One region of the Shewanella pealeana ATCC 700345 genome, then DNA from elsewhere that is predicted to be linked to it. Evidence: predicted binding sites of a transcription regulator. Region 1 holds the regulator's gene; each other region holds the start of a gene.
The links. The regulator MetJ, encoded in region 1, represses methionine synthesis genes. The targets are predictions, from matches to a motif close to TAGACGTCTAGACGTCTA.

Region 1 (8,018 bases):
TTTTGTTGCACAGTAAGCGGCGTGATTCGGGAATGTTTTACGCCCTGCAATAGAACTAACGTTGATGATGGTGCCAGTCTTGCGGGCCTTCATATCTGCAAGCACGGCGTGAATACCGTTAAGTACGCCCATCACGTTGATGTTAAGCATACGGCTCCACTCTGCAGGATCTTGAACATCTGCAGCGCCTAGTAGCATGACGCCAGCGTTATTAATTAGGCAGCCTACAGGACCAAACTTTTCTTCAGCTGTTGCGATAGCCGCCTTCATTGCATCGGCATCGGTCACATCTACACTAATTGCTAGGCTGTTGTCTAAACCTAGTGCTTGCATCGGCTCTACACGGCGAGCCAATAGAAGAAGTGGATGGCCTTTGGCGCTGAATGCTTGAGCCATGGCTGCGCCAATACCAGAAGATGCACCTGTAATAACGATTAATTGTTTCATATCAGCCTCAAATGTGGGGTGTCTTAGTGATTGGTGAGTATTCTAACCAACAGATTATTGTTGATATATAATCTACAGAGAATATGATTGTTTACATATGACGCCTAATATCGCGCTGTACTCTGAGATAACACGAGTTTCTATTTATGTATCAAGACTTAAATTTAGCAGATGTTCGTGCCTTTACCGTGATTGCGGAAAAGGGCAGTTTTACATTAGCAGCCGAAAAGCTCGGTTGTTCTCGCTCTCACCTTTCTAAACAATTAACACAGCTTGAGCGCTACCTTGGGGTGACATTGATTACTCGCACCACGCGAGCCCAGCGGTTAACTGAGCAGGGACAGTTTTTCTATGAACGCTGTCAGCATGCCTTAGATGTGATGGAGCAAGCGGTTGCAAAGACGGTCGATGATGCTCACAACCTGCAGGGTAAGATCAATATCAACTGTGTGGGCGGCTATATCGGTGAGGAGATAGTGAATCAGTTGGTGAATGACTTTATGAGTCTGCATCCTAATATTCATATCCACCTCGACTTTAGTAGCCAGCGAGTCGATTTGGTGCTGGATGAATTTGATCTAGTCTTTCGAATGGGGGAGCTAGAGGATTCAGGCTTGGTGGCAAGAAAGTTGATGGATATCGCTAATTGCACCTTGGCATCGCCAAGATATATCGCTAAACATGGTCGCCCTGAAAATCCAAAAGAATTAAAGAGTCATGCCTGTGTAACTGGCTCGGTTTACCATTGGAATTATCATCGCAGATCGGATAAAACTCAGAAGACCGAGGTGACCATTACTGGGGCATTGTTGTGTAAAAATGGCAGAGTAATGAAAAGTAGTGCATTAGCCGGAAATGGCATTGTACGCCTGCCGGAGATCTATTGTAGTGCAGAGCTAAACAAGGGGGAGTTAGTGCATGTATTCGATGACTGGACTATATCGGATACCCCGCTTTATCTGCTGTATAGCAAAGACCAATTTCAGCCCGCTAGGCTCAGGCAGTTTATAGAATTTACCACACAGCACTTTATGAAGTATGTCGAATTGCCAAATGCTTAGGCTGGCTGAGTTAACACGCTTATCTAGGCAATCGTAACTTATCCACCTTTTGGACCAATTGATATGGAAATGTTGATTTATGGTTAAGATTCACCTCCTCTTTATTCAATTTTGTCTTAGAATATCTTAAGAACAAAATTACCTTTTATCGGTTTGAGTCGTATCGTGACTTAAAGTGCTAAGGACATTAAAAGGGCTGAATGGATGAAACTAGATAAAATTGCATTGGCATGCGCCATAGTCCCCTGTTTTACAGCCCAAGCAGGGCAAGAATATTATGAGGCACGCAGTGATGCGATGGGAGGGGCGGGAGTAGCCGCTTCAAATAGAGAAGGCGCGGCATTTGTTAATCCCGCCCTACTTGCGATTAATGCCCATAAAGACAACTCCGCCGTGTTACTGATCCCCGCGATAGGGGCCGATGTGGCCGATAGTGATGACATGATCGATAAGTTCGATTCACTGATCGATTCTTATGACGCGCTCGAGGCCGCAATCGATGTTGGCAATACCGCTGCTATTGACGAGTTTCGTGATGATCTCGTTTTCGACTTAGAGTCACTAAATGGCAATTCAGCCTATGCCAGTGCGGGGCTTGGTTTTAGTGTGGCGATCCCCTACCAGAGGATGCCGATGGCTATCTTCTATAAGAGTTATGTTAACGCCGTTGGAGTTGCCGATATTGCGCAATCAGATATCGACGCCCTCAATAATCTCGATCCTAATAACCCTCCAAATATCAGTGATCTGGACTCCCAAGGGCAAGTGGTTGGTGGCGCGGTATCTGATTTCGGTATTGCACTAAGTTTTCCGCTGTCTATCGTAAACATGCCGATAGCAGTGGGAATTTCGCCTAAGTTTCAGCGTATCGACAGCTACAACTATATCGCCAATGCTAACAACTTTGATGCCAGTGATTTTGACGATGCCAAATATCGCAATGATGAGACTAACTTTAACTTAGATATTGGTGTCGCCATGCAAGCATTCGATGGTTTGACCTTAGGCCTGTCGGGGCGAAACCTGATCAGCCAAGATGTGGATACCATAGAAGTTGAAGGGCAGAAGTTTACTTATCGAGTCGAGCCACTTGTGACCGCTGCTGTGGCCTATGATTGGGATATTTTATCGGTGACCACAGATATCGATCTAATTGAGAATAAGAAGTTTAAAGAGCTGGATGGTACTCAATATTGGCGTGTAGGTGGTGAAGTGAGGGCCTTCGACTGGATGGCGCTAAGAGTGGGTTATCGTCATGACATGAAAGATTCTACTGCTAACCTTTACTCTTTGGGTTCAGGCTTTGCTTTTGGTGACTCATTTTTCTTAGACCTTACTGGTATGTTTGGTGATGACAATGCGGTAGGAGGCGTGCTGCAAACCTCCTACCATTTCTAACCAGTGCTAACCCATTAGCTCTATCGTTGATTTAACGGTTAGGATAAGAGCGCTACAACCACATAAAGCCAGAGTTAACACTCTGGTTTTTTGTTTGTCTACACGGCCCACTAAGCGTCCTGCAACGATATAACCCAGCACAACAGACGGCAACAGCATCAACGAGATATAAAAATGCTCAACGGTTAGTAGGCCTGCAAATGCCAGAATGATAAGGGCAATCATCGAGCTAAAGATGAAGAAGGCCGAGAGGGCGGCGCGAAATTGTCCGGCATCTTTGCCTGATAGTAAGATTGCCAGCGGCGGGCCGCCAATTGCCGCGATATTGCCAAAAATTCCAGATAAGATCCCTGCGATAAAGAGGCTGAAACGGTTCACTGGAATACTGAACTTCATTAGACTTAAACCGACGGCTAAAGCAACAATACCGGCAATGGCTAGACCTAAGATTGGCTGTGGCGCGATTAAAATTAGGCTGGCACCTAATATGCCTCCGGGAATGCGTCCTAATAGCGCGTATTGCAGACCATTGAATTCAAGTTGGCCACGTTCTCTAAACAAGGTGAGCAGTGCAATTGAGAAGCCCATCATAATTACAGGTGCAGGAACCAAACTCGGGTCGACGATATAGAGTAAGGGACTTGCCACCACGGCTAGGCCAAAGCCGATAAGACTTTGGGTCAGTGCGCCACAAAAAATAATAAGCGAGGCGAGTAAAAGCGTAACGGGTTCAATCATCAGTTTATCCAGCCAAGTGGCTATAGTTGGAGCGAAGGGAGGTCTTGCACTCTGTTTGAACAGTTCAGTATTTTGGTTATCGATTAGTGGTTATAGATTAATAGAGCTAAGCCATCATTCAAGGCCAAAAACAGATAAGGACTGCTAAGCAGTCCTTATCTGAAGATCACGTTTGTCGATAATCGATGAAGATTATTCAAGTTCTTCCCACTCAATGCCCATTTCATCCATTAGACGTTTAACCTCAGCAGGCATGCTGTCAGGTTTATCTTTAGTAAGATCTGCGTCGTTTGGTAGTGGCTGACCTGTGTACGCATGCAAGAATGCCTCGCATAACAGTTCACTATTGGTGGCGTGACGCAAGTTGTTCACTTGGCGGCGTGTGCGTTCATCGGTAAGTACTTTGAGTACTTTCAAAGGAATGGACACAGTAATTTTTTTCACTTGCTCATTCTTTTTGCCGTGTTCAGCATATGGGCTGATATAATCGCCATTCCACTCAGTCATTGACTCACCTGTTATTTCAAAATTCGGGGCAGATTTTAACCCTTTAAATTGTGCAGTCAAATTATTGCCTCTTATTTATGACAATTGCAAATAGATTTCCATATGCATGGACGTCTAAACGGCTAAAGTGGTTGACGCAGGCTTAGTGCTTAGGTACATTTAGCCGTCCAGACATCTCTTGAGTGAAAATTAACAGGAAAAGGAGTAGTACATGACTGAGCGTAAATTAGCCACTGCGGCTGTACGTCAAGGAATTGAGTCCGATAGCCAGCATGGTGCAGTAGTACCGCCGATCTATCTTTCTACTAATTACTCTTTTGATGGTCATAAAAACCCAAGAGACTTCGACTATAGCCGCTCAGGTAACCCTACACGTTCTATTTTAGGTGATGCCATTGCCGAGCTTGAAAAAGGCTCTACGGGCGTAGTGACTTGCACCGGTATGGCGGCAATAACGTTGGCCACTAGCTTGCTTGGACCTGATGATCTTCTTGTTGTTCCCCATGATTGTTATGGTGGTAGTTACCGCCTATTTACTAATTTGGCCAAAAAAGGTCAGTTCAAGTTATTAGTGGTCGATCAAACCGACTCACAGGCCCTTAATCAGGCTATAGCGCAAAAACCTAAGATGGTATGGCTAGAGACGCCGTCGAATCCACTGCTGCGTGTGGTCGACATTAAGGCCATCTGTGCTGCGAGCCATGAAGTGGGCGCACTGGTGGTTGTCGATAACACTTTCCTGTCGCCGATTTTACAGCAGCCGTTATTACTTGGCGCCGATATAGTGATCCATTCCACCACCAAATATATCAATGGTCATAGCGATGTGGTTGGCGGCGCGGTCGTGGCAAAGGATCCTGAGTTAGGTGAACTGCTTCATTGGTGGTCAAACACCCTAGGGCTAACGGGGTCAGCGTTTGACAGCTACCTGACTTTGCGCGGAATTCGTACACTTGCAGTACGAATTCGCGAACATCAGGCGAATGCGCAGCGAATTCTTGATACCCTTGTTAACCATCAGGCCGTCTCCAAGATATACTACCCGGGGCTGAAAGAGCATCCGGGGCATGAGATTGCGGCTAAACAGCAAAAGGGCTTCGGTGCCATGCTGAGCTTTGAACTTAAGGGTGGAGAACAAGAGTTAGTCACATTCTTAAAAAATCTTAGCTGTTTTTCAGTTGCAGAGAGCCTGGGTGGCGTAGAGAGTTTAGTCGCCGTTCCTGCAACCATGACGCACAGAGCGATGGATCCAGAGGCTCGCGCCGAAGCTGGCGTTAAAGATACGCTTATTCGTCTGTCTGTGGGTATCGAAGATGCCGATGATCTTGTTGCCGATATTGAAGCTGCGCTTAATGCCGCAGCCGCTTGTTAATTAAAGGGGTATACGATGGCACGCTGTCACTTACATAAATTTGGTGGCTCAAGTCTTGCTGATGCAGACTGTTACCGTCGCGTGGCTCATATTCTGCTGACTCACGGTCACAGCGATGACTTAGTTGTGGTGTCTGCGGCAGGTAAAAGCACCAATTTCTTATATAAGTTACTCGAGTTGAGTACGACTAAGCAGCTGTGGCAAGAAGAGCTACAAACACTGATTAGTTTCCAGCAAAATTTGATTGAGCAATTGCTCTCAAATGAGCAGGCACGCTCTCTTCGGGAGCGACTCTCTAACGATAAAGCGCAGCTAATCAGCTTGCTATCGATAGAGTCGATTAATGAATACCAAAGCAATCAGGTAGTGAGCTTTGGCGAGCGTTGGTCTGCACGCCTATTGGCGGCGCTATTACGTGAATCGGGTGTGGCGGCATCGGATGTAGATGCTCGCACACTCTTGATTGCCGACGAAGCGGCTGTACCGCAGATTCGTTTACAGGATTCCCGTCAACGTGTGCATTCGATGACTGAAACTCATCCTAATGAGCGTCTAATTATTACTGGCTTTATCTGCGCGAACGAGCGGGGTGACACCTTGCTACTAGGACGTAACGGCTCCGATTTCAGTGCGACCTTGATTGCCAGCTTAGCAGATATTGAGCGCGTGACCATTTGGACCGATGTAGAGGGCGTATTTAACGCCGACCCAAATAAGATCAACGATGCTAAGTTACTGAGTAGTTTGTCATTAGCCGAAGCTAACCGCTTGGCACATCTAGGTTCACCTGTGCTGCATAATAGAACGCTGCAACCGCTGTTTGATACTCAAGTGAGTTTGGCTGTTCGTTCTAGTTACGCGTCCCATACCGACTTTACCTTGATTGCACCAAAGAGTTCGTCGGCTAGTGCGCCAGTGGTTACTAATCTAAGCAGCGTTGCGCTGTTCAATCTTGAGCTTACAACGGAACTTAAGCAGCTTATTGAGCTGCTCGAGGAGACTGGCCTGAGTCCGCTGGCATACTGGGAACTTGGGCAGGGGCGCGCCGAGATCACTGTGACCTTAGAAAATCAGAAGCAGGTATTGGCATTACTGGATATTAACCGTGACGCCTTAGGCGTGAGTGATATTAAGATCACCGAAGATCTTGGCCTGGTTGCGCTGGTCAGCGCCGATGCCAGCCTGTATCGCCGCGGCTTTGCAAGATTACTGAGTCGTAATGCTAGACCGCTGTTTAACGACGGCATGAGCCTAGTGACCTTGGTACCTCAAGGGCAAGTAAACTTGTTAACTCAAAAAGTACACCGTCGCTGCGCGGGGCCTCGCAAACGTATCGGCGTACTGCTATTGGGTGTCGGTAACATTGGCGAAGCTTGGGTTGAACTCTTTAGTGGCGCTAAGGCAGCACTCAATAAAGAGCTCGAGGCTAGTGTAGAGTTGGTTGGTTTGGTTAGCTCACGTAACGCTTTGATCTGCGATGAGGGCATTGAGCTCGATTCGTGGAAGCAGGCCTTCGAAGAACACGCCACTCCATGGCAATACAGCCATCTGTTTGAAGAGTTACATGATTTAGAGTGTGATGAAGTGATTGCGCTGGATATTAGTGCCAGCGCCGATTTGACCTTGCAATATCCAGAGTTTTTCGCTCGTGGTATTCATGTTGTCAGCGCTAATAAATTAGCCGGTTCTGGACCACTAACCTTCTATCGTGAATTGAAACAGCAATTGGATAACCGTCGCTTATTTTGGCGTTACAACGCCAGTTGTGGCGCTGGTTTACCGGTACAACATGCATTGAACGATCTGCATAACAGCGGCGACAGTATCGAAGCTGTTGGCGGGATCTTCTCTGGCACTCTTTGTTGGTTATTTGAAAACTTCGATGCCAAGAAACCTTTCTCTGAGTTAGTTATTGAGGCGAGGGGCTTAGGGATCACCGAGCCAGATCCACGTGATGATCTGTCGGGTCGAGACATGCAGCGTAAACTACTCATTCTTGCCCGCGAGATAGGTTTTGAGATTGAGCTTGAAGATATTGAGCTTAAATCTTTAGTGCCAGCAAACTTGGCTGAAATCCCTCTAGAGCAGTTTTTATCGCGTATCACCGAGCTCGATGATGAGATGCAGCAGCAGTTTATTGCGGCTGCAGAGCAAGATAAGGTGCTGAGATACGTGGCCTCTTTAGATAAGGTCGATGGCGAGTTAAAAGCCGAGGTGGGGATACAGTGGGTTGATATCAGCCACCCCTATGCGAACCTAACGCCAGGTGACAACGTGTTTGTGATCCGCAGTGAATTCTATCAGGAAAATCCGTTGATTATTCGTGGCCCTGGAGCCGGGCGTTTAGTGACAGCAGCGGCTGTACAGTCTGATCTGGCACATATCTGTCGCGATCTGCTACAAGAATAATTTTCACGTTAATCAATAGAAAGGGCTCATTTGAGCCCTTTTTTATTGACTTGTTTATTATGATTTTATTGTTTTAATAAAAAAAC
Region 2 (8,018 bases), 280 kb from region 1:
AGCCTGAACCATCATCCATGATGGTTCTACGGCATTTTCATCTCCGCACTTCGGCAACTCCGATGGGGAACTGGTGTTTTCTGTGAGTTTTTTGATTTGTTTAACTTCTGCATAGCAGATCTAGAGAGCTTACTCTGACCTATTTATTCCAATTTGTTCTTTTAACCGTAAACACCAACGCTGCTCTAAACTGGAAATACCAAGGGGGGGGAGCCTGTCTTAAATGCGTTAAGATTTTAATATACGCACGACTTGTAAGTGCGAGCGCTCTTTAAGTTGCTTGGTACTGAAATAGTCTTGGAATTCGTTCAAAAATGAATCCAACCATTGATGTAGTTCGACTTTTTCGGTACCTAAAAATAAACGCTTCTTAATCAAAACCTCTAGTTTTACATTAGATAACCAAGGCGAGTCATATTCACCAGGTAGCAGTTCAGTAGGTATATATGCATTGATAGCACCACAATGGACAAAGAACCGAATCTCAAACACATCACTTGAAATTAGAAGAGAGTTGTCTGATAAACGTTTTAATTCAGCACCAGTTGGCAGTTCCAGTACTAATCGATCGAATATTTCACCTCCTTGCCCGGTAGCCGAACATAATATAGAGGTACCTCCTTCATCATCATAATCACAGAAAGCTGCTCGTTCTTGGTGATTTCTAGTAATTAATTCTAATACTCGGTTACGTAAGATTTCCTTAGACATGCAGTCTCTTGGGATGCTTTTAATTTTAGACTTATCAACTCCTTCATGTACAAAATATGACCCTAGATGCAAGCCAAGCTTCCTCAAAAATAGAAACTCTGTACACGATGCTACGAGGTTATAGTAGTCCAGCTGATCAGGATCATACTTTGTTGGCGCTGTATCATATTCTTTGTACTTCTTTTCTAAAGCTCGTGAATAAGCCTTATTCTCGAGTGCAAAAGCACGTAAATAGCGAGACATATCATCATTGTATTCATAACCGATGATAGATTTGCCTTCTAAAGTGAATGGTTGAAAAAAGTAAGCACCTCTCAATCGCAGTGTGTATTTAGTTTTTGGGTTGATAAATTTACTAGCTAAATATAACGACACTACAATCAATAAAGCAGCAACGGCTAGTAGGAATTTATTAGCGCCAATTATCTCTGTCAAAAAGTTAGCTAGAAGCGCAACACCAAGTGCGAGACTCACAGCTGAAATAGCCACCGTAATCAGGTTAACTGATTGAATTTTTGAATTTGTAACTGGTTTCATGATTACCTTACTAAATTGAAATTCCTAACACTTGTATAGTGGGGATGCGGCTAACTACATTAGGCTAGTAATAATGTGAATACGCATTTTTCAAATCTACCGCCCCTAAGGTGGGGCTGCTTAAGTTTTTGATAATAATCGATAATTTCTTAAGTGGCAAGTTCAGGTGCGCACACTTTATACTAAAGAGGACCAGAATTGTGCTTGAAATCATTATGACTGTACTAACCTCAGCTAAAGGCTATTAAGTTATGTGGTTAAAAAAGTTTAATTGCAGTAAGTGAACTGTTTTTAGTAGGCTGAATCGTCTTAATTCATACAAATTTTGATATGGTAAACTCACCTAAATACTGTCGGCTATAGCTAGTGTACAGTCTCATAAATTGGCAAATTAAGCCTCGAAATTTACAGGAAACACCTAATCCCCATCGGAGTTGCCGAGGTCATTGAAGGTTCTTGTAAACATTAGGCGCGTGAGCGAGGCATGGATGCCGAGATAGCCTTAGGTGAGCCATGGACGGCGAATATGAGGCGATAGCGATTTTCGAAAATGACAGAGGATCAACAACTTCGTCGGGGCGGCAGGGACTCTTTATGGATGAAATAGGCAAGAGGGGGTTGCCGCTGACTTTTTGACCCCTTCTTGGCCGTGTGTGAGCTGGAAGCTCACGACTTTGGTCAGGCGCAGCCTGATGCCTTAAAAGTCTTGTGTGGGCGAAGCGCCACGATGTTTATCAAGCGGAGCTTGATTGAGCTAGTATGTTAGACGAAGTCTAACTGTTAACCCTAGGCCGTAAGGCCTCACCCCCACTAGACTGTGGATTCAACAAGATTCTTATCAGAGCCCTGATACTTCTAAAACAACTGTTTAATATCATAGGGGCGCCGATGTTATAGCGAAAAGTCTCCTTAGATAGGTGTAGCTGACTTGAATATTATTCAGGCTAATTAAAAAAGTCGTGTGCTAGGTTTAGTGCTTACTAATTTAACGTTAAGGATAAATGGAATTATGCTTAAACTGATATTTACTCTTCTTTTCCTATTTTTTAGCGGGGTTGCCAATGCATACCCTCGCTGTTTTGATGAGCCTTGTATCAGCTATGACAAAGGAACTGTTAGTTATCAAATTGACGATACGCTTGCCGATGGCACACCAGTTAAAATCTCGAGTGAAATAGAAGTGAGCTTTAAAGTGAGCCTGTATCGGGGAGAAATTGTCAATCAACCCACCTTGGTGAAACCAATAGATACCACAATTACGATTGTCTGTGAGGATGATATAGACTGCGACTCTATGGATGGTTTAAACCGCCATGCAGGTGAGAGACTTGTATTTTATAACGATTACCTAAGAGAGAAACCTTTCCTCGACTTAGTCGCGGCGAAACACTTTGTTTACCAAGCTGGAAAAACGGCGTTATTTACGACTACTAATTCACTTAGCACAAGTCGAAGAGAGCTTCTTAGCGCTCTGGCGAAAAATTTTGTGGATAATTTGATTACCCAAGCAGGGTCTCCAATCATTTACATCCAGTTGAAAGGTGAGAACGGATTAGTACTGCATTTAAAATTAGAGCTAAGTAATGACTACTGGAAAATTGCTGATACGGCTGAAGAAGGGCTACGAAATGAGCTTAATCAACTTACAATTCAGTTTAATCAGAGTGAATATGAAGCATTTTATGCGAACCGCCCATGGAGAGAACATTTTCTATCAGGACTGATAAGAATGAAACGCTGCAGAGAAACAACTGTCACTTCAACGGTTGTGGACTCTGACGGTATCCCGACTCGAGTGACTCGTACGGTTACGTCCTGTTGGTATGAATACCGGTAACAGATACTCTTTGCCTTCCTCAATAATACTCATGAACTGTGTGTTCATGGGTATTATTCGTTGTAGTTCATTCACCTGAGTTAAATATGCTTAAAAAATAAAACGAAAGCTATCGTTCAATAACTGCTGATAACCCCATTAATACCAATTCATTATCAGAACTCTGATCGCTCAATAGCAACAGCTATATATAGCTAAAAGTCTACGAAGAAGATGTAGCCGACTTGAATATTATTCAGGCTAATTAAAAAAGTCGTGTGCTAGGTTTAGCGCTTACTAATTTAATGTTAAGGATAAATGGAATTATGCTTAAACTGATATTTACTCTTCTTTTCCTATTTTTTAGCGGGGTTGCGAATGCATACCCTCGCTGTTTTGATGAGCCTTGTATCAGCTATGACAAAGGAACTGTTAGTTATCATATTGACGATACGCTTGCCGATGGCACACCAGTTAAAATCTCGAGTGAAATAGAAGTGAGCTTTAAAGTGAGCCTGTATCGGGGAGAAATTGTCAATCAACCCACCTTGGTGAAACCAATAGATACCACAATTACGATTGTCTGTGAGGATGATATAGACTGCGACTCTATGGATGGTTTAAACCGCCATGCAGGTGAGAGACTTGTATTTTATAACGATTACCTAAGAGAGAAACCTTTCCTCGACTTAGTCGCGGCGAAACACTTTGTTTACCAAGCTGGAAAAACGGCGTTATTTACGACTACTAATTCACTTAGCACAAGTCGAAGAGAGCTTCTTAGCGCTCTGGCGAAAAATTTTGTGGATAATTTGATTACCCAAGCAGGGTCTCCAATCGTTTACATCCAGTTGAAAGGTGAGAACGGATTAGTACTGCATTTAAAATTAGAGCTAAGTAATGACTACTGGAAAATTGCTGATACCGTTGAAGAAGGGCTACGTAATGAGCTTAATCAACTAACAATTTATTTCAATCAGAGTGAATATGAGGCATTTTCTAATAATCGTGCTTGGGGAGAGCATTTCCTATATGGGGGAATAAGAGTAAAAACGTGCGAGAAAACAAGCGTGACTTCAACGATTGTTACTCCAGACGGTAGCCCATCTCGAGTAACACGCACAGTTACTTCCTGTTGGTATGAATACCGGTAACAGATACTCTTTGCCTTCCTCAATAATACTCATGAACTGTGTGTTCATGGGGATTATTCGTTGTAGTTCATTCACCTGAGTTAGATAAGCTGCTGAAATATACTTAAAAAATAAAACGAAAGCTATCGTTCAATAGCACCAGCTAACCCCATTAACACAAGTTCCTTATCAGAACCCTGATACTTCAAAAACAACTGCTGAATATCATTCGGCGCCGATGACACAGCGCAAAACCCATGTTGTGCATAAAACTGTTCCAAATGCGCTAAGGCAAAAATATACGTATTGCCATCACAGAGAACAGACTCCAGTTCTCGCATTAAACGATGCCCAACACCTTGGCCACGAAAATCTGGATGAACCAACATCCCCGTTAAAATGGCTAACTGGCCAATAGGCCTAATTCGCGCACTAGCAGCTATCTCAGAGCAAATAATTTTAGAGGAAGTTAGTTCCCCAAATCTAGCAACACTTGGGTCAGCTTGAGTCAACACGCAGAGTGACTCTTTCTGCAACAAGCGTGCATAAGGCATGTATTGGCGATAGAACTTCTTCACCTCGATGCGTTCATCAGGCGCTAACCAAGTTAATTGCACTGTGTAAATACCTCATTCTTAGTCTGTAGAGAGCCGCACTGGGAATATTGCCTGTACATTGATAGTAATCAGAGTGATACAAATGAAGCAAGTATCCGCAGCAGGGATGCTGTGGTTAAGCCCTCAGGGATGAGTTTATGGCGTCTTGCGTAATTGTGTCACGCTGATGCAAAACCTAATACAATAAATTCCAGAGACAACGACGATTTACTATTTTGAAAAAGTCATCCTTGGCAAATCGTCATAAATGTTCCAGAGATAGCGACGATTTTTTGCCATCCTTGGCAAATAGTCATAAATGTTCCGGACATAAAAAAACCGCCAAGCGGCGGTTTTTATTGGCGTTGAACAAACAACGCCGAACTAATCGGTGACGATTAAAGACCTGCGTCAGCGCGTAGTGCGTCAACTTTGTCTGTTGCTTCCCACGGGAACTCGTTACGACCAAAGTGACCGTATGCTGCAGTCGCTTGGTAGATTGGGCGAGCTAGGTTCAACATCTCTGTTAGACCGTATGGGCGTAGGTCGAAGTGACGACGTACTAGGTCGATCAATAGCTCTTCGCCAACTTTAGCTGTGCCAAATGTTTCGATGCTGATTGAAGTTGGCTCTGCAACACCAATCGCGTAAGAAACTTGGATCTCACAACGGTCTGCAAGACCTGCTGCAACGATGTTTTTAGCAACGTAACGTGCTGCGTATGCTGCACTACGGTCAACTTTTGATGGGTCTTTACCAGAGAAAGCACCACCACCGTGACGAGCCATACCACCGTATGTGTCAACGATGATCTTACGACCCGTTAGACCACAATCACCTACTGGACCACCGATAACGAAACGGCCAGTTGGGTTGATGAAGTATTTAGTGTCTTTAGATAACCACTTAGCCGGTAATACTGGCTTGATGATGGTTTCCATTACACCTTCAATTAGGTCTGCTTGAGTCACATCTTCGCTGTGTTGCGTAGATAGAACAACTGCATCGATACCAGCAATGCTGCCATCTGAGTTATAAGCAAAAGTCACCTGGCTCTTCGCGTCTGGACGCAACCATGGAAGAGTCTTGTCTTTACGAACTTCAGACTGACGCTTAACAAGCTTGTGCGAATAAGTGATAGGCGCAGGCATTAGTACGTCAGTTTCGTTGTTAGCGTAACCGAACATTAGACCTTGGTCACCAGCACCCTGTTCTTTAGGGTCTGCACGATCAACACCTTGGTTGATGTCTGGAGACTGCTTACCAATCACGTTTAAGATGGCGCAAGAATCGGCATCAAAACCCATGTCTGAGTGAGTGTAGCCAATGTCGCGTACAGTCTTACGGGTGATCTCTTCGATATCAACCCAGGCTGAAGTGGTAACTTCGCCGCCAACCATAACCATGCCAGTTTTGACATAAGTTTCGCATGCTACACGAGCTTTTGGATCTTGCTCCAAAATTGCGTCTAGTACCGCATCAGAAATCTGATCGGCGATTTTATCTGGATGACCTTCTGAGACCGACTCAGAGGTAAACAAGTGCTTTGCCATGATGGAAAATCTCGTCTTTAAACAATTTGAATGTGTAGAAGTATCTACATCTAGACGGCTATTCTAGTGTAAAACCGAGTTGATGACACCCCCTTCACCAAATTTTGTGCAGTTACTCGCGGTATTTATTTTGTCCACATTGGCAAAGGTGTATTTTATATTTGGTTTATCGCGCTGTTAATTAAGGTTATTTGTCGTCGGTGTGGGTGAGTGTTCGCAATAAAAAATGATCAAAAAACAGTACTAAAAACTCGCAGGGCAGGCTTAAATCAACTTCACTGTAGATAAAAACGACTAGTTTGTTAGCCTTAGGTGGTCTAAGGGTTATTTATCTAACTTAAAAGTGCCAATTTTTTTCATTCTGGGTGAATTAAATTTGCGTCCTACTGCCTAGTAGGCGAAAATATGGCTCCCAAATTTGCTGTGGTGAAGGGAAAAGCAAATACAAAGTTGCGGCCTTTCACTCTATCTAAGCCTCAATACCTCAAAACCAAGCAGGAGAGAGCATGTCATCTCGTAAAGAACTCGCAAACGCAATCCGCGCATTGACCATGGATGCTGTTCAAAAAGCCAATTCAGGTCACCCAGGTGCACCAATGGGGATGGCTGATATTGCTGAAGTGCTATGGAATGATTTCCTAAAGCACAACCCAAACAACCCTGAGTGGGTTGATCGTGACCGTTTTATTCTTTCTAACGGCCACGGCTCTATGCTTATCTACTCTTTGCTACACCTTACAGGTTATGCACTGCCTATCGAAGAGTTGAAAAACTTCCGCCAGCTTCACTCTAAGACCCCAGGTCACCCTGAATACGGTTACACACCTGGTGTTGAAACGACTACCGGCCCACTAGGCGCTGGTATCAGTAACGCTGTGGGTATGGCGATTGCTGAGAAGACATTGGCTGCACAGTTTAACCAGCCTGGTCACGACATCGTTGATCACTTCACATACTGCTTCCTAGGTGATGGCTGTTTGATGGAAGGTATCTCTCACGAAGCGTGTTCTCTAGCCGGCACTTTAGGCCTAGGCAAGCTAATCGCATTCTGGGATGACAACGGTATCTCTATCGATGGTCACGTAGAAGGTTGGTTCACTGACGATACGCCTAAGCGTTTTGAGTCTTACGGCTGGCATGTCATTGCTAACGTAGACGGTCACGACAGCGACGCAATTCGCGCAGCTATCGAAGAAGCTAAGTCTGTTACAGACAAGCCAACGATGATCTGCTGTAAAACGACTATCGGTTTCGGTTCTCCAAACAAGTCTGGCAGCCACGATTGTCACGGCGCACCACTAGGTGATGCTGAAATTGCTGCTGCACGTGAATTCCTTGGTTGGAACCACGGCGCATTCGAAATTCCTGAAAACGTTTACGCGGGTTGGGATGCTAAAGAAACTGGCGCTGCGAATGAAGCAAGCTGGAACGACAAGTTCGCTGCCTATGAAGCTGCTTTCCCTGAATTAGCTGCTGAATATAAGCGTCGTGTTATCACGGGTGACTTGCCTGCAGATTTCGAAGAAAAAGCACAAGCTTTCGTTCAAGAGTGTCAAGATAAAGCCGAAGGTATTGCTAGCCGTAAAGCATCACAAAATGCGATTGGTGCATTTGGTGCCATCCTACCTGAAATGCTAGGTGGCTCGGCAGATCTAGCCGGTTCAAACCTAAC
Region 3 (8,018 bases), 2.0 Mb from region 1:
ATGGTGTAGAGGTGATGGGAAGCGAAGGTTACTTGATAAACCAGTTTATCAGCTCTCGTACTAATAAACGTACCGATAAGTGGGGCGGGGCTTTTGAAAATCGTGCCCAATTCCCGATCGAAATTGTTAAAAAAATTCGAGAAAAAGTCGGCTCTGACTTTATCATTATTTTTAGATTATCTATGTTAGATCTTGTCGATAACGGTTCGACTTGGGAAGAGGTGGTGCAGCTGGCTAAATGGCTAGAACAAGCTGGCGTGACCATTATCAACACAGGTATTGGTTGGCATGAGGCTCGTGTACCGACCATTGCCACGAGCGTACCGCGCGGCGCCTTTGCTTGGGTGACTGAGCGTTTGATGAAAGAGATGTCAATTCCGCTTATTGCCACTAACCGAATTAACACACCTGAAATAGCCGAGCACATTATCTCATCGGGTCAGGCCGACATGGTGTCGATGGCGAGGCCTTTCCTTGCTGATGCCGAGTTTGTCAATAAAGCAGCTGCCAATACACCTGAACTGATTAATACCTGTATTGGTTGTAACCAAGCCTGCTTGGACCATAGTTTTGCCCTTAAACGTGCAACTTGTCTTGTTAACCCTAGAGCTTGTTATGAAACCGAGCTTAACTTCACGCCGGTACAAAAGAAGAAGCGTATTGCGGTTATGGGCGCTGGTCCAGCCGGTATGGCATTTTCTATTTATGCGGCGAGTCGTGGCCATGAAGTGGTGTTATTTGAAGCGAAAGCTGAAGTTGGTGGTCAGTTTAACCTAGCTCGTAAGATCCCGGGGAAAGAAGAGTTTAACGAAACAATTCGATACTTCCTTAATCAGATTAAGCTACATAAGGTGGAACTTCGCTTAAACACTCGTCTCGATGCCAGTGTGGTACGTGATGAGAAGTTTGATGAAATCGTTATGTCTAGTGGTGTAAAACCAAGACCTATTGAGTTACCTGGTTTCGATAACCCTAAGGTGGTTGATTACCAGAAGGTGCTCAATGGCGAAGTCGAAATTGGTCAGAAGGTCGCGTTAATCGGTGCGGGAGGCATAGGTTTTGATATGGCTCACTTCCTGTGTGAGTCTGAGTCTTCAACACTGGATCTTAATCGCTGGTTAAAGCAGTGGGGGATAGATAAAGACTATAAAGAGCCTGGTGGACTCACAGTCCCAGTTACTGAAGATAAACACAGACAAGTGTATCTGCTACAGCGTAAATCGACCAAGATGGGCAAGGGGCTTGGCAAAACCACCGGTTGGATCCATCGATCGGTGCTGAAGCAGCATCATGTAATAATGAAAACAGGCGTTAGCTACGAGAAATTCGACCAGCTAGGCCTACACATTAGCATCGATGGTAAAAGCGAGGTATTGGATGTCGATAATGTCATCTTATGTGCTGGGCAAGTATCAAATACCGAACTTGTTGATGAGATGAAGTCTACAGGCATTCCAGTTCACCTTATTGGCGGTGTCGATGTGGCTGCCGAACTCGATGCCAAGCGCGCTATTCGTCAAGGTGCGGAGCTTGCTATCGCGCTGTAAGAGTAAGGTAAAACCGTAAATATGAAACCTGCCGCAGTAAATAACTGGGCAGGTTTTTTTATTGGGTATTACTGTCGCAGTGTTGTTCCTGTTCGAATCGATTTCTTAGCCACTTTTAGCTCAAGAATGCTCTGTAGATAAAACTCATATTTTGTGGCGGAACAAGTAATTAGTTTATATCCAAAACCAGAATTCACACTTTCTTCACGGCGTGTCCGCTATGGTGTTGATATTAAATACAGCATTAAAATTAGTATGTACTACAGTATTAATTCATAGAGGAAGTAATGACATGAAAAACGTATTATTAGTAAGTGCATTGATATTATCATCATCAAGTGCGTTCGCAGCTCAAGCTCATGAGCAAAAAGGCGGATTTATTGGTCCGAGTAACGTAAAGGTTCAGACTGTTGCAGTGGCTTTAGAAGCGAAAGATGATACTCCTGTGACATTAACGGGCTATATAGTGTCAGGCTTAGGTGATGAAGAGTATACGTTCAGGGATGATACTGGTGAGATCATCATTGAGATTGACGATCATGATTGGAACGGCGTCGAAGCAACACCTGAAACTAAAGTGGTAATTCAAGGTGAAATTGATAGCGGTTGGTCTTATTCAACGATTGATGTGGATACCGTTCAATTAGCTAAGTAACTCTGTATTACCTATAGCAATAGGGAAGCTTCGATTTGAGCTGTAGCGGCCGCTCCCTAGTAGCACCATACGCAGAATGTGATGCTGGAGCCGAACTTGCCAAGTTTGTTCTTGATATATTAAAGCCCATTACGCATCAATGGGCTTTAACTCAAGCGGCACGCAGTAACAGCCTCTTACCGATTAGCCTGTTTGATTTATCAAATAGTAAGGCACGCAGCTTATATTTGGATTAAAGCGATTCACCACGGCGAATATGGTGAATGTGCTAATAAGCAAGAGCTAGGAATCGCTAACTGGCCGTTAAACACGGATGTTATTGGAACACTGAGGACACGAAGAAAGCCAATAATGAGCAGTAATTTCAGATGTCGCTACTTCTGTGGGATGCTATAAAGCCGTCCTTGGCCCCTCTGCGGTTTCATCCTTGAAACCGAAGCCCACAGCCACACTGACATCTGACTATTCACCTATCCGAATTAGCGGATTCAGATGTTACAAATTCATTTTTGGACAGAAACGCGTTAGAGCTAAAGCTCTGGAAGTAATGATTGGTATTAGGGAAGTATGACAATCAAGTATGCGGTAACGTTAGCATAACGGGCGTTTACTAGCCCAAACTGATTGAATCGTCCAAATCACCGACTTTTACAAAATGCGACACGAGTAAACGTCCCGTTCATGCTTTTGTTAGGTCTTTAATTTCCTTAGGACTTTTAGAGTTGACTCCGCAAACGCACCATCAGGGTGTTGTTGCGTATTCAATGATAGGTAACGGAGTACCATATAGTAAGATTCGCGTACCGTTAAAATCAGATCTCTTATATCGTTTGGGCTAATGGAATTGGCTTTCAAAACGGATTTGTCAGTATAGGTTGTATCTATGTGAGCGACTATTTTACTCCGGATATCTAGCAGTTTTCTGACACTATCCTCATGGAGTTTAAGATTTTCATTGATCAAATCAGAGGCTTGTTTGTGCCATTTTCACTTAAATTGGCTTTTAGAGCCCGAATGCTTGATGAGCGACTATCTGGATCAAAAATGCGCCCTAACGCCAAAAACATTGATAAGCTGTGAGCTTCATATGAAGCGTGTAAATAGTAGTTATAGTCCTCAGAATCAAATTCAGACTTAAACTCTGTACGATTTCCAGAATAACCAAGCTCCCACCAGATCTCCCAGTGTCTAACAGCCTCATCAATTGAGACTTTTAGATCGTTTAGAATCTTTATTGTAGTTTGGTTCATTGTTACCTAGACCTAACATTTTAATATGACGCTCGCGCGTTTTGTCGATGATTGTCGGAAAAATACGCACTACATTATTCAATAAAACTCAATTATTAACAATGCATCAAACGTCATTATTAATAATTGTATCCAATACGCCTCTGGTAAAAGTGCGCTCGCCTGTTATCCCGCAAAAAACGAGAATGCACAAATATATCTTTATGATTTTTTGGCATTACCTCTTACATACCCAAGGGTACATGTGCATCACTGCTATTAAAGTGAGCTATAAAACCCTAACCAGTACGATGTAACTGTACAAAAACGTAGTTCTTCTAAGCTAGATTTCAAACCACTACGCCCAATGAGTACACCAATTATCGAGTGTAGATACGGCTGAAGCCGTCGGAAACAGGGATGTTTTCGTTGAGCCTACAAGGACGTACTAGCGGCGCGCTTCAGCAGTGTCTGCACATACCCCGCAGGAGGCGATTGATAACTACTTAGCTACAAGTTCAAACGGGCTATCCCATAGCAACGATACCAAAGATAATGTAACCAACCTTCATTCGAAGGCTAACTCACTTTGGGGCCAAAGTGAGTTTCAAGTTGCCTAGTGAATGTCCGGAAATGGCACAGAATTACTGCCTTTAGCAACTAAATCTCTACTACGTTCTTGCTCTGATAGTGATAGAATCTCCGCATCAGAATTACCGAGAAACTCTATGTATATCCATCATGTTAACGGCATCGACTGGCTGGTGATTACAGCTTTTGAAGAACTGAAAACTTTATTTATCGAAGAAGCCGGTGGGATCCCATTTTGCTTCTCTACCGCCAGCGAATTGAACCTGATTGCTCAAGCCAAGCGCACTTATGGATATTTGCCTACCCTCAGCGGCGTAATCACCGATACCGGCATTTATCAAAGTAAGGATAACGAAGAAGATTTGCACCCACAGCTTGCCTGCCTAGTTGAGGGGCGTGGTCGGGTATTTATCTATCACGGCGGCTTTGTGGCTTTTGTGGATGACGAGCAAACCTTTATTACTCAAATTGAATAACGATAACTCTTGTGATGATTTTTTAATGGCTAAAGTTGATAAACAGGCAAATGTAGTTCCTGCACACAGTCATGAGTTTCATTATGGAACCTTGAGTGCTTTTCTTTGCGCTTTATATAAATGAGTACGTAATATCAATTATGACTCGTTGTTTATCGGTGTTAATAACTGATATGACAGCTAGGCAATTCATTTTTAGCTAAGTAATCTTGATGATACGCTTCAGCCTGATGAAACTGCTGACAAGGTACAACTTCAGTGACTATCTGGCGTGAGCCCCATTTTGCACTTTTGATGAGTGCTAATTTGGCAACTTCGGCCTGATGCTTCTGTTGTTTATCATGAAAAAAAACAGCGCTTCTATACTGGCTACCAATATCACCACCTTGTTGATTCAATGTGGTGGGATTGTGGTTCTGCCAAAAAACCTCCAGTAAGCGTTGGTAACTCACAATGTTAGGGTCGTACTCCACTTGCACAACCTCTGCGTGACCAGTGGTACCCGTTTTGACTTCTGCGTAGCGGGTGTAGCTGTCTTTGCCGCCCATATATCCGCACGTACAGTCAATGACACCTTCAACTTCTCTGAAAAAGTATTCAACTCCCCAAAAACACCCTGCGCCGAATGTTGCCAATGCCATTACTGTCTCCTCAATAAATTATCACAAATAGCCGTTTGGATGGCTAGATGTCTTTATCTTGTTTTATTTTTTAGGTTTGCGCAAGTAAAAAAGCGCATAGCTGATGATTTGTTGTACTACAGGGGCTAAAAAGGCTACGAGATACAGCTGTCAAATATGCTACTATCGCTGACAGAATTAGCGAAGCTAGGTGTTACAAATACCCGTGGTATTTGAAATTTCTGCCAAATAAAGCTGACATGAATAATAAGGAGTAGTTTGTGTTTCAACAATTGAAACAGTCTAAGGACTTTTTAGCGTTAACCCTCGCGCATCCACAATACTTAACAGAAAGTTTTGAATTTGATCTTGCTAACCAAGTCCATGTAGAGGTTTGGGATACAGGCGTTATCATGTTCGAGCCTTTAGGCGTTAAACACACTAAAGATCTCGTCTTATCTTGTGCCGTTCACGGTAATGAGACTGCGCCTATTGAATTGTGTAACGACCTAATGACACAATTACTTGATGAACAACTTGTTCTCAAGCAAAGAGTATTATTTCTTATCGGTAATCCTCCCGCCATTCATAATGGCACACGTTTTATCGATGAAAACCTTAATCGGTTATTTAATGGTGCTCATTCACGTGGAGAGGGGCTTTGTAACCCTGAGCGAGTGAGAGCACAAAAGCTTGAGCAATATGTCGACAAGTTTTTCAGCGCCCATTCGGGAGAGCGTCATCGAATGCATTACGATTTACATACTGCAATTCGGGCCTCTAAGCATGAGAAGTTTGCTATTTACCCCTATCGTGGTAATAGAAAGTACAGCAAAGAACAGATTATGTTTCTCGAATCCTGCGGCGTGAATACCATTTTATTCCACCATGAGCCAACCACGACCTTTAGTTATTTCTCTTCTGAAAATTATCATGCAGATGCCTTTACTATCGAACTAGGTAAAGTGTTCCCTATGGGACAAAATGATATGACTCGTTTTATCGCGATGAAAGAGATGCTAACTCTATTGATGTGTGGCGAAGAGCTTAAATTACCAAGTTTTGATATGAAGCGTTTAAACCTTTATCAAGTTTGTCGTTCGGTAAACAAACGATACGACGACTTTGAATTTACTTTCACCAACGATGTCGAAAACTTTACCGCTTTCCCTAGAGGCTACACTTTAGCGAAAGAGGGCGGTTTTGAGGTGAAAGTTGAGCATGAGTTTGAATCCATTGTATTCCCCAATGCTAAGGTGCCAGTAGGGCAGCGGACAGTCTTATGTTTAAAGTCCGCAGATGAAAGTCGTTTAGACTAGATTCGAACTGAATAACTGTGCATGTAAACCAATATATACATGCACAGAGATGCTTAGTTGTCGTTTCAATGATGGGAAGTATTGAGAGTTAGTTTACGTTAACGTAATGTTCTTCCCGCGTATTAAAATAGAATGGTGCTGTATTTATCGTTTAACGGCACCCTCAATAACAAGAGCACATTATGAGCAACGCAACAACGAATGCTGAAACAGTCCATCGCGTGAGCTTTTTAGATAAAGACTCACTCGCGATCCCCATTTTAAAAATTCTCCAAGCGGACGGTACCGCTTATGAAGAGGCCGTATTACCCGTTATCGATGAAGCTTTAGCGGCTAAAATCCATGATACCTGCGTATTTACCCGTGTATTAGACGAGCGTATGTTGGGGGCGCAGCGTCAAGGTCGTATTAGCTTTTATATGACCTGTACTGGTGAAGAGGCGTCGATAATAGGCAGCACTGCAGCACTCGATGATGGTGATGTGATCTTGGCTCAGTACCGTGAACATGCTGCGATTCGTTACCGCGGATTTACCACTGAGCAGTTTATGAATCAGATGTTCAGTAATGAAAAAGATTTTGGCAAGGGCCGCCAGATGCCGATCCATTACGGCAGTGAAGCGCTTAACTATCAAACTATTTCATCTCCGCTTGCCACACAGATCCCTCAAGCTACAGGTGTTGCATATAGCCTAAAAATGCAGGGTAAGCGTAATGTAGCAATCTGTTATTTTGGTGAAGGCGCAGCCTCAGAAGGCGATTTTCACGCCGGTCTAAATATGGCAGCAGTGCTCAATTCTCCAGTTATTTTCTTTTGCCGTAATAACGGTTACGCCATCTCAACACCTACTGATGAACAGTTTAAAGGTAACGGTATTGCTAGCCGCGGTGTGGGCTATGGCATGCATACCATTCGTGTCGATGGTAACGACATGTTGGCAGTATTAGCGGCAACTCAACAGGCTCGCGCCTATGCGTTAGACAATAATGCCCCTGTTTTGATTGAAGCCATGACTTATCGATTAGGTGCTCATTCATCATCTGATGATCCTTCTGGCTATCGCTCGAAAGATGAAGAGGCAAAATGGCAGCAGCATGATCCAGTTAAACGTTTCAAGCTATGGATGATCAATAAGGGCTGGATGAATGAGCAGCGCGATGCCGATCTCTATGTTAAGTACCGTGAAGAGGTGCTATCTGAGCTTAAGGTTGCTGAAAAAATTCCAACTCCTCATATCGATAACATTATCGAAGATGTATATGACACACCAACCCCAATTCTGAAGAAGCAGCTAGCTGACTTAAAAAACCATGTTAAGAAGTATCCAGAATCGTATCCAAAAAGTGCAGGGAGAGTATAAGCCGTGGCTCAGATGAATATGTTGCAAGCCATTAACCAAGCCCTAAGCTCGGAAATGGAAGCGGATAAAAAAATGATGGTGTTCGGCGAAGACGTCGGCCACTTTGGTGGGGTATTTAGAGCAACTTCGGGCCTACAGGAAAAGTTTGGCCGTGAGCGTTGCTTCAATACACCGTTAACCGAGCAGGGCATTGCCGGTTTCGCCAATGGCTTAGCCTCGA

Region 2: a site for MetJ is predicted at 6,390-6,407, ahead of metK (methionine adenosyltransferase). Genes of this name have one in related genera too.
Region 3: a site for MetJ is predicted at 5,168-5,185, ahead of msrA (peptide-methionine (S)-S-oxide reductase MsrA). Genes of this name have one in related genera too.

What each region holds. Positions count from the first base shown of each region.
Region 1 is NC_009901.1:682,405-690,422, forward strand. Features, by position in the region: gene SPEA_RS02970 (SDR family oxidoreductase) at 1-447, opposite strand, end outside; gene SPEA_RS02975 (LysR family transcriptional regulator) at 594-1,508, shown strand; gene SPEA_RS02980 (conjugal transfer protein TraF) at 1,713-2,906, shown strand; gene SPEA_RS02985 (sulfite exporter TauE/SafE family protein) at 2,913-3,644, opposite strand; gene metJ (met regulon transcriptional regulator MetJ) at 3,837-4,151, opposite strand; gene metB (cystathionine gamma-synthase) at 4,363-5,523, shown strand; gene SPEA_RS03000 (bifunctional aspartate kinase/homoserine dehydrogenase II) at 5,539-7,932, shown strand.
Region 2 is NC_009901.1:967,311-975,328, forward strand. Features, by position in the region: gene SPEA_RS04120 (hypothetical protein) at 229-1,248, opposite strand; gene SPEA_RS04125 (hypothetical protein) at 2,258-3,085, shown strand; gene SPEA_RS04130 (hypothetical protein) at 3,391-4,218, shown strand; gene SPEA_RS04135 (GNAT family N-acetyltransferase) at 4,341-4,814, opposite strand; gene metK (methionine adenosyltransferase) at 5,192-6,346, opposite strand; gene tkt (transketolase) at 6,853-8,018, shown strand, end outside.
Region 3 is NC_009901.1:2,723,607-2,731,624, reverse strand. Features, by position in the region: gene SPEA_RS11820 (oxidoreductase) at 1-1,547, shown strand, start outside; gene SPEA_RS11815 (YgiW/YdeI family stress tolerance OB fold protein) at 1,840-2,202, shown strand; gene SPEA_RS11800 (AbiU2 domain-containing protein) at 3,162-3,452, opposite strand; gene SPEA_RS11795 (hypothetical protein) at 4,160-4,498, shown strand; gene msrA (peptide-methionine (S)-S-oxide reductase MsrA) at 4,660-5,139, opposite strand; gene astE (succinylglutamate desuccinylase) at 5,400-6,437, shown strand; gene SPEA_RS11780 (thiamine pyrophosphate-dependent dehydrogenase E1 component subunit alpha) at 6,620-7,798, shown strand; gene SPEA_RS11775 (alpha-ketoacid dehydrogenase subunit beta) at 7,802-8,018, shown strand, end outside.